2 regions of the Mesorhizobium sp. M1329 genome follow, and region 1 is predicted to be linked to the other one. Evidence: riboswitches for the same ligand, from Rfam matches in the RefSeq annotation. Region 1 holds a riboswitch; the other holds the start of a gene.
The links. A riboswitch is a leader RNA that binds a small molecule or an ion and turns the genes downstream of it on or off. The one in region 1 is predicted to bind S-adenosylmethionine.
Positions count from the first base shown of each region.

Region 2: it holds a riboswitch for S-adenosylmethionine, as region 1 does, so the genes downstream of both, NKH21_RS16540 (O-succinylhomoserine sulfhydrylase) here and metX (homoserine O-acetyltransferase MetX) in region 1, are expected to answer to the same signal.

Region 1 covers NZ_JAMYLN010000007.1:215,769-220,178, forward strand. The annotation lists gene NKH21_RS09905 (prephenate/arogenate dehydrogenase family protein) at 1-309, opposite strand, end outside; gene hisC (histidinol-phosphate transaminase) at 316-1,425, opposite strand; SAM riboswitch at 1,564-1,641, shown strand; gene metX (homoserine O-acetyltransferase MetX) at 1,734-2,903, shown strand; gene metW (methionine biosynthesis protein MetW) at 2,962-3,576, shown strand; gene NKH21_RS09925 (DUF1330 domain-containing protein) at 3,602-3,922, opposite strand; gene NKH21_RS09930 (SDR family NAD(P)-dependent oxidoreductase) at 4,158-4,410, shown strand, end outside.
Region 2 covers NZ_JAMYLN010000014.1:113,135-117,544, reverse strand. The annotation lists gene araD1 (AraD1 family protein) at 1-687, shown strand, start outside; gene NKH21_RS16545 (2'-deoxycytidine 5'-triphosphate deaminase) at 742-1,893, opposite strand; SAM riboswitch at 1,972-2,049, shown strand; gene NKH21_RS16540 (O-succinylhomoserine sulfhydrylase) at 2,120-3,310, shown strand; gene NKH21_RS16535 (ceramide glucosyltransferase) at 3,347-4,410, opposite strand, start outside.

The DNA of each region.
Region 1 (4,410 bases):
CTTGGTCGAGCCGACATCGGTGAGGATGGCGCCCTTCTTCAGCGCCGGCGCGATCTCCTCGGCGACCGTACCTGAAGAGCCGACCGGCACCGAAACGATAACCAGATCGGCGTCGCGAACCGCCTCTTTGGCATCCGTCGTGTAGGTGTCGCCAAGGCCGAGTTGGCTCGCCCTTGCCAGCGTCGCGTCGCTGCGCGTCGAAATCGCGACTTGGCCGGCGAGCCCCTCGCGGCGGATGACGCGGGCCAGTGACGAGCCGATCAGGCCGATGCCGACCAGCGCGATCTTTTCGAACATCGGTGAAGTCATGGTGCTCTAGCTTTTCAGGAATGTCGCGAGTGCTGCGACAACGCCGCGATTGGCCTCTTCGGTGCCGATGCTCATGCGCAGCGCGTTGGGAAAACCGTAGCCGGAAACGCGCCGCAATATGTAGCCGCGCTGGCTGAGGTAGTCGTCGGCGGCCGCCGCCGAATGCTTTTTGTCCTCGGGAAAGTGGATGAGGATGAAATTGCCGACGCTCGGCGTCACCCGCAGCCCAAGCCCCGCCAATTGCTCGCTCAGCCAGGCCAGCCAGGTCTCGTTATGCGCGACGCTGCGTTCGATGTGCGCGCGGTCGCGGATCGCCGCGATGCCGGCCTCGATCGCCGTCGCATTGACGTTGAAAGGCCCGCGCACGCGGTTGATCGCGTCGATGACGTGCATTGGAGCATACATCCAGCCGATCCGCGCGCCGCCCAGGCCCAATTTGGAGAAGGTGCGGGTCATGACCACGTTTTCCGCGCTGCCCACCAACTCGACGCCGGCTTCATAGTCGTTGCGCCGGACGTATTCGGCGTAAGCGGCATCCAGCACCAGAAGCACGTTTCGCGGCAGGCCGGCATGCAGGCGGCGCACCTCCTGGAACGGCACGTAGGTGCCGGTTGGATTGTTTGGATTGGCAAGGAAGATGATCCTGGTGCGCGGCGTCACCGCGGCTAGGATCGCATCGATGTCGGCGCGTTCATCGGTCTCCTTGACCGTTACCGGGACGGCACCGGCCGACTGTATGTAGATCTTGTAGACCATGAAGCCGTGTTCGGTGATGATGGCTTCATCGCCGGGCGCGAGGTAGGTCTGCGCAAGCAGGCCCAGAATCTCGTCGGAGCCGTTGGAGCAGACGATGTTCGCCGGGTTGAGCCCGTGCACCTCCGCGATCGCTTCCCTCAGGCGCCTGGCGCTGCCGTCGGGATAGACCGCGAGCTTGTCGGCGACCGCGCGCGCGGCCTCTATCGCCTTTGGCGAAGGGCCGAGCGGGTTTTCGTTCGCCGACAATTTGTGGACCTTGGCGACACCTTCAGGCGCCGCGCTCTTGCCGGGCACATAGGCTTCGATCTCCATGATGCCGGCGCGGGGCCTTGGACGTGTCTGATCCGGTGTCTGGCTCATTCCATGAAATCCGTCGAGAGTGCCTCCATCCGGAGGCCGCAGCGGAAATACAAGCCGTGGCCCGGAATGTCGAGGGGCGGCAATTCGGGATCAAGAACTTGCCGTTGACGAAGCCATGCGTCAGTCCTAGAAGAGCAGCGAAAGTTCCGTGGTGATTTGGCCGGTCGGCTTGCAGCCACGTTAAACAACTTGCTAAAGGGCCGTTTGCATCCTGTAACCGGCTTTGCGAAGGCATGGCCGGTTTTTTGTTGCCCTGGCTGGCTGTTGCCCAGACCGGTGGACAGCTGAAGGCCGGGCAAGGAGATGTGATGGTCGCTTTGCGCGCGCGAAAAACCAACAACGAGGCCGACCAGCCGTCGAGCCCGGTGTTGCGTTTCGGCGCCGACAAGCCGCTCAAGCTCGACGCCGGCACGCTGCTGTCGCCGTTCCAGATCGCCTACCAGACCTATGGCACGCTCAACGACGCCCGCTCCAATGCAATCCTCGTCTGCCATGCGCTGACCGGCGACCAGCACGTCGCCAACACCAATCCGGTGACCGGCAAGCCGGGCTGGTGGGAAGTGCTGATCGGCCCCGGCAAGATCATCGACACCGACCGTTTCTTCGTCATCTCGTCCAACGTCATCGGCGGCTGCCTCGGCTCCACCGGCCCCGCCTCGACCAATCCCGCCACCGCCAAGCCTTACGGGCTCGACCTGCCGATCATCACCATCCGCGACATGGTGCGGGCGCAGTTGATGCTGGTCGAGCATTTCGGGATCGAACAGCTGTTCAGCGTGCTGGGCGGCTCGATGGGCGGCATGCAGGTGCTGCAATGGGCGTCCAGCTATCCCGAGCGCGTTTTCTCGGCGCTGCCGATCGCCACCGGCGCCCGCCATTCCTCGCAGAACATCGCCTTCCACGAGGTCGGCAGGCAAGCGGTGATGGCCGACCCCGACTGGCATGGCGGCAAGTATTTCGAGCATGGCAAGCGGCCGGAAAAGGGGCTGGCTGTGGCGCGCATGGCCGCCCACATCACCTATCTGTCGGAAGCAGCGCTGCACCGCAAGTTCGGCCGCAACCTGCAGGACCGCGAAGCGCTGACCTTCGGCTTCGATGCCGACTTCCAGATCGAGAGCTATCTGCGCCATCAGGGCATGACCTTCGTCGACCGCTTCGATGCCAACTCCTATCTCTACATGACCCGGGCGATGGACTATTTCGATCTCGCCGCCGACCATGGCGGCCGTCTGGCCGATGCCTTCGCCGGCACCAAGACGCGCTTCTGCCTGGTTTCGTTCACCAGCGACTGGCTGTTCCCGACCGAGGAGAGCCGCTCGGTCGTGCACGCGCTGAACGCGGCCGGCGCCTCGGTCTCGTTCGTCGAGATCGAGACCGACCGCGGCCACGACGCCTTCCTGCTCGACGAGCCGGAACTGTTCGCCGCCATCAGAGGCTTCATCGCCTCGGCCGCGCGCGCGAGAGGGCTTGGCGCATGACCCCGAAAAGTTGCAGACTTTTCGGATCAGGACCATGCGCCAGGCAAGAGCCGAACGCATGAGCGTCAACCGCGCCCAGCGCGTCGACCTCGAAGTCGTCGCCGATCTCATCCCGCCGCAGTCGCGGGTGCTGGACGTCGGTTCCGGCGACGGCCTGCTGCTCGAATTGCTGCAGGAGACCAAGAAGGTCGACGGCCGCGGGCTGGAACTGTCGCAGCGCGGCGTCAACGAATGCGTGGCGCGGGGCCTGTCGGTCATCCAGGGCGATGCCGACAAGGATCTCCAATTCTATCCCGACAAGGGTTTTGATTTCGTCGTCTTGTCGCAGACCTTGCAGGCGACCCGCAATCCGAAGCTGGTGCTCGACGAGTTACTCCGGATCGGCAATCGCGCCATCGTCTCCTTCCCCAATTTCGGCCATTGGCGGGTGCGCTTTTCGCTGCTCTTCAACGGCCGCATGCCGGTGACCAAGGACCTGCCCTATTCCTGGTACGACACGCCCAACATCCATTTCTGCACCATTCGCGATTTCGTCAATCTGTGCGACGAGCTTGGCGCGACGGTGGAAAAGGCAACCGCGCTCGACGCCAACGGTCAGCGGATCGGCTTCTCGATGCCGTGGTGGTTCTGGAACTTTTTCGGCCAGCAGGCGGTGTTCCTGTTGAAACGATAAAAGCCAACCGTAGCAAATCGCCCCCTTATTCGAGAACGTCGGTGGCCTTGTGCGGGTGCTGGACGCCGTCGACCAAGACCACGTCGGATTGGGAATTGCCGGTGCGCAGCGGCAATATCTCCTGATAGGCGGGCGAGTCGTACCATGCGCGCGCCTGCTGCCTGTCGGGGAACTCGATGATTATGAGGTAACCCGGCCAGGTGTTTTCAACGACTTCCACCTCGCCTCCGTGCACCACGAAACGCCCGCCAAACGGCTCCAGCGTGGCATCGATCTTGTGCAGGTACTCGACGATCTGCGGCCCCGGCGTGACCTGGCGCATATGGGCGACGGCGTAGGCGGTCATGGCGTAACTCCCTGATGGTCGAAAGCCGGACAACCGGCTTGATGGGAGCAGTTTGCCGAGACCTAGTGCGCTGGTCGATTACCCCAGAGGTAATGACACTGAATACAAAACCGGCGCGCCGCTGCCGTCACCTGAAGATATTTCTGCCTGGCACCGATGATTTTGGCGCGCCTGCGCTGTCCTTATCGATGAGCGCGCCTGGATGGTCCGGCGGCCGGGAACAGAGAGGTGATCCATGGGATCGTTGCAAAATCAGAATGTCGTCGTCGTCGGAGGCAGCCGTGGTGTCGGCCGCTCGATCGCGGAGGCCGCCCTCAAGGAGAGAGCGACGGTGCTGGCCGTCGCCCGCGGAAAACAGGCCCTGGCGCAATTTGCCTGGGAGGTCTCGGGCGTGAAGACGCTCGCGGTCGATGCGACGGTGGACTCCGCCCCCGACAAGGTATTCGGCGCGCTGGAGCCGGACGTGCTGGTGATCTGCGCAGGCGCGC
Region 2 (4,410 bases), on a different contig from region 1:
AAGAAGCTCAGCACGGACGGCGAGGAACAGCTGACCGATTCCATGAAGATGTTCCGCATGGGGCTTGAGGGCGGTAAGCCGGCGAAAGGCCAGATCGGCGTGCAGCCGGAATGGTTCTACAAGGGCAACGGCACCATGGCAGTGGCGCCCGGGGCCGCGCTTATGTCGCCCGCCTTCGCCCAGGACGCCGGGGAGGAGCCGGAAATCGCCGGTATCTATGTGATCGGCGACGACGGCGCCCCGTTCCGCGTCGGCTTCACGCTGTCGAACGAGTTTTCCGACCACGTCACCGAGCGCGTGAACTATCTCTTCCTTGCCCATTCCAAGCTGCGCAACGCTTCGTTCGGCCCGGAGATCCTGATCGGCGATCTGCCGTCCGATATCCGCGGCGCTTCACGTATCCTGCGCGACGGCAAGCTGCTTTGGGAAAAGCCGTTCCTGTCGGGCGAGGCGAACATGTCGCACACCATTGGCAATCTCGAGCATCACCACTTCAAATACTCGGCCTTCCGCCAGCCGGGCGACGTGCATGTGCACATGTTCGGCACGGCGACGCTGTCCTTCGCCGACGGCGTCAGGACCGAGGCCGGCGACGTGTTCGAAATCGAGGCCCCTGATTTCGGCCTGCCTCTGCGCAACCCGCTTGAAATCGAGCAGCCGGTGAAGGTCGCGGTGAAGGCGCTTTGAGGCGTCGATGAAAGCGTGATCTCCCCCCTCGTGGGGGAGATGGCAGTTCCAACCTCAGCGCGCGGCGCGGAAATGCTTGGACAGTTTCAGGCCCTGCGCCTGATAGTTCGAGCCGAGGTCTGTGCCGTAGAGCGCTTGCGGCCGTTTCAGCATGTGCTCGTAGATCAGCCGTCCGACGATCTGGCCGTGGTCGAGGATGAACGGCACTTCGTGGCTGCGTACCTCGAGCACCGCCCGGCTGCCGGTGCCGCCTGACGCCGAATGACCGAAACCCGGGTCGAAGAAACCCGCATAATGGACGCGGAACTCGCCGACCAGCGGATCGAAGGGCGTCATTTCGGCGGCGTAGAGCGGCGGCACATGCACCGCCTCGCGCGACACCAGAATATAGAATTCGTCCGGATCGAGCACCAGTTCGCCGGCGCCGCTCTTGTAGAGCGGCTCCCAGAAATCGACTACATCCTGCGCGGCGCGCTTGTCGACGTCGACCAGGCCGGTGTGGTGCTTGCCGCGATAGCCGACCAGCCCATCCTTGTCGCCGTCGAGGTCGATCGACAGCGCGATGCCGCCGCCTGAGATGTTGGGCGGTTCAGTGGCGACCAGCATCTCGGCGCGGTGCAGTTCGTGCAGGTCGCTTTCCGACAAGAGCGCATTGCCGGTGCGGAACCTGATCTGCGACAGCCGCGAGCCGGTGCGAACGACGATCGGGAAGGTGCGCGGGCTGACCTCCAGATAGAGCGGACCTTCATAGCCGGCGGCGATCTTGTCGAACTCGTGGCCACGGTCGGTCATCACCCGAGTGAAGATATCGAGCCGTCCGGTCGAGCTTTTCGGGTTGGCGGAGGCGGAAATATGCGCGGGCAGCGCCAGGCTTTCGAGCAGCGGCACGATGTAGACGCAGCCGGTTTCCAGCACGGCACCTTCGGCGAGGTTGATCTCGTGCAGCTTCAGCCGGTCGAGCTTGTCGACAACCCTGTGGTCCGGGCCGGGCAAGAAGGAAGCACGCACCCGCCAAGCCTTGTCGCCGAGCCTGAGGTCAAGGCTGGCCGGCTGGATCTGATCGGCATCGAGCGTGCGCGGCGATTTTAGCGCGCCCGTCTGGAACAGCGCGGAAATATCCTGATCGGGAAGAATGCCTGTCTGCCGCAAGGGTCTGGCTCCGTTCGAACGCCGGGCGAGGTCTTGTTCTGTCGCAGGTCCGACCATGGACGCCTTTGGCACCTGCTTGGTACAACCCTCTTAATCATGCCGGCAATTGACGCAAGCGTGGCGCGGGTCTAAAGCTCGTTATCCCGTGGTGATTTGGCCGGTCGGCTTGCAGCCACGTTAAACAAGTCGCTAAAGGACCGTCGGGCCGCAAGGCCATATGGACCGGTTGCGACTTTCGCGACCGGTTTTTTGTTGTTTGGACCAATTTTGGTGTTTGGATAGAATGATGACCAAGAAGCGCGACTGGAAGCCTCAGACCGCACTCGTGCATGCCGGGACGCTGCGTTCCAGCTTCGGCGAGACCTCCGAGGCGATGTATCTCACCCAAGGGTATGTCTACGAGACGGCGCAAGCGGCGGAAGCCCGCTTCAAGGGCGAGGAGCCAGGCTTCATCTATTCGCGTTATGCCAATCCGACCGTCGACATGTTTGAAAAACGCATGTGCGCACTGGAAGGAGCCGAGGACGCGCGCGCCACTGCATCCGGCATGGCGGCGGTGACGGCAGCATTGCTGTGCAGCGCCAAGGCTGGCGACCATATCGTGGCGGCGCGCGCACTGTTCGGCTCCTGCCGCTGGGTGATCGAGACGCTGGCGCCGAAATACGGCATCGAGGCAACGCTGGTCGACGGCACAGACATCGCCAATTGGCAAAAGGCGGTCAAGCCGAACACCAAACTGTTCTTCCTGGAAAGCCCGACCAATCCGACGCTGGAGGTGGTCGACATCGCCGCCGTCGCGGCACTTGCCAATTCGATCGGCGCCAGGCTGATCGTCGACAATGTCTTCGCCACGCCCTTGCAGCAGAAACCCCTGCAGCTCGGCGCCCACATCGTCGTCTACTCCGCGACCAAGCATATTGATGGCCAAGGGCGCTGCCTTGGCGGCATCGTTCTGTCGGACAAGAAGTGGATCGACGAGAACCTGCATGACTATTTCCGCCACACCGGCCCCAGCCTCTCGCCCTTCAATGCCTGGACGCTGCTGAAAGGCCTGGAGACGCTGCCGCTGCGCGTACGCCAGCAGACGGAAAGTGCCGGCCGCATCGCGGATTTCCTCGCCGAGCGCCCGCAAATCGCCCGCGTCATCTATCCCGGTCGCGCCGACCACCCGCAAGCGGCCGTGGTCAAGAAGCAGATGTCGGGCGGCTCGACGCTGATCTGCCTGGATGTGAAGGGCGGCAAGCAGGCGGCCTTTGCCTTCCAGAACGCACTCGAAATCGTGCTCATTTCCAACAATCTCGGCGACGCCAAGAGCCTGATCACCCATCCGGCGACGACGACGCACAAGAACTTGACCGATGAGGCCCGCGCCGAGCTCGGCATCGGACCGGGCACGCTCAGGCTGTCAGTCGGCCTTGAGGACGCCGACGATCTGCTCGAAGACATCCAGCAGGCGCTGAGAGTTGCCGGATAAGGGCTGGACGAACAGAGGCGAGCGGGGACGCGCCGATCAGGCGCCGGACGGGGTCTGTTCCAGCTCCGCGACGGCCTTGCTCTGGATAGTCATCACATTGCCTCGCCAATCGACGGCGCCGCTCAGCCATCCGCGCGCCCAAATGGCGGGAAGCATCAGGTCTCGCGCCATCATCGCCGGGATCGTGCGCAGCGACAGGTGCCATCCCTTGGCCGAGGCCAAGGCGCATTCCGGCAGGTAGGCCGCGACCAGCACGGCGGTGGCGGTGGCCGGCAGGCTGACGCCGGCGTCAGCCGCGGCAACCAGCGCAAGCACCAGCGGCGGTGCCGCGCCGATCAGGATTTCGGGGGCAAAGAACAGTGCAAAGGTGACGCGGCGCAGCCGCGCCCAGCGCGCCTGCCGCGACCAGATCTCGCCAAGCGTGCGCCGGCCGAGCGGCTGTTCGAAGGGCGAGGCGACAAGATTGACCCGCAGTCCGAGCCGGTTGACCAGCTTGGTCGCGGCGGCGTCCTCGGCGATCTCGGCAGCAAGCGCGCGGATGCCACCATTGGCGTCGAGCATGGGCTTGTTCCACAACATGCTCTTGCCCTGGGCGAAGCCGAGGCCGAGCGCCGCTCCAGCGTACTGCCAGCGCGCCTGCAGCGTGTTGAGAAAGGCGCATTCTACCTCCCCCCAGAAGCCGTCCGGCCGCGAGCCGATCGGCGTCGAGCAGACGAGGCCGGTGTCGTGCCGCCACGCCGCCATCAGGTGCTGGACGTAATCGCTCGGCATAAGCACGTTGGAATCGGCAAGGATGACCCAGCGATAATGCGCCGCCTCCCAACCCTTCACACAATTATTGAGTTTCGGATTGCCGCTGATGCGGTCGTCACCGACTAAAAGGCGGGCGCGAATAGCTGGAAAGCGCGCCATTGCGGCGGTGATCGGCTCGACCACCGGGTCGTCGGCATGGGCGACGCAGAAGATGAGTTCGTAGCGCGGCCAGTCGAGGGAGAAGGCGCGCTCCAGCGTCTCTTCGGCAAACGGCTCGACGCCGCGCGCCGGGATGACGATCGATACCGGCGGCGCGTTGGCCGCGGGCGGTGCAATCCTGGCTGGTC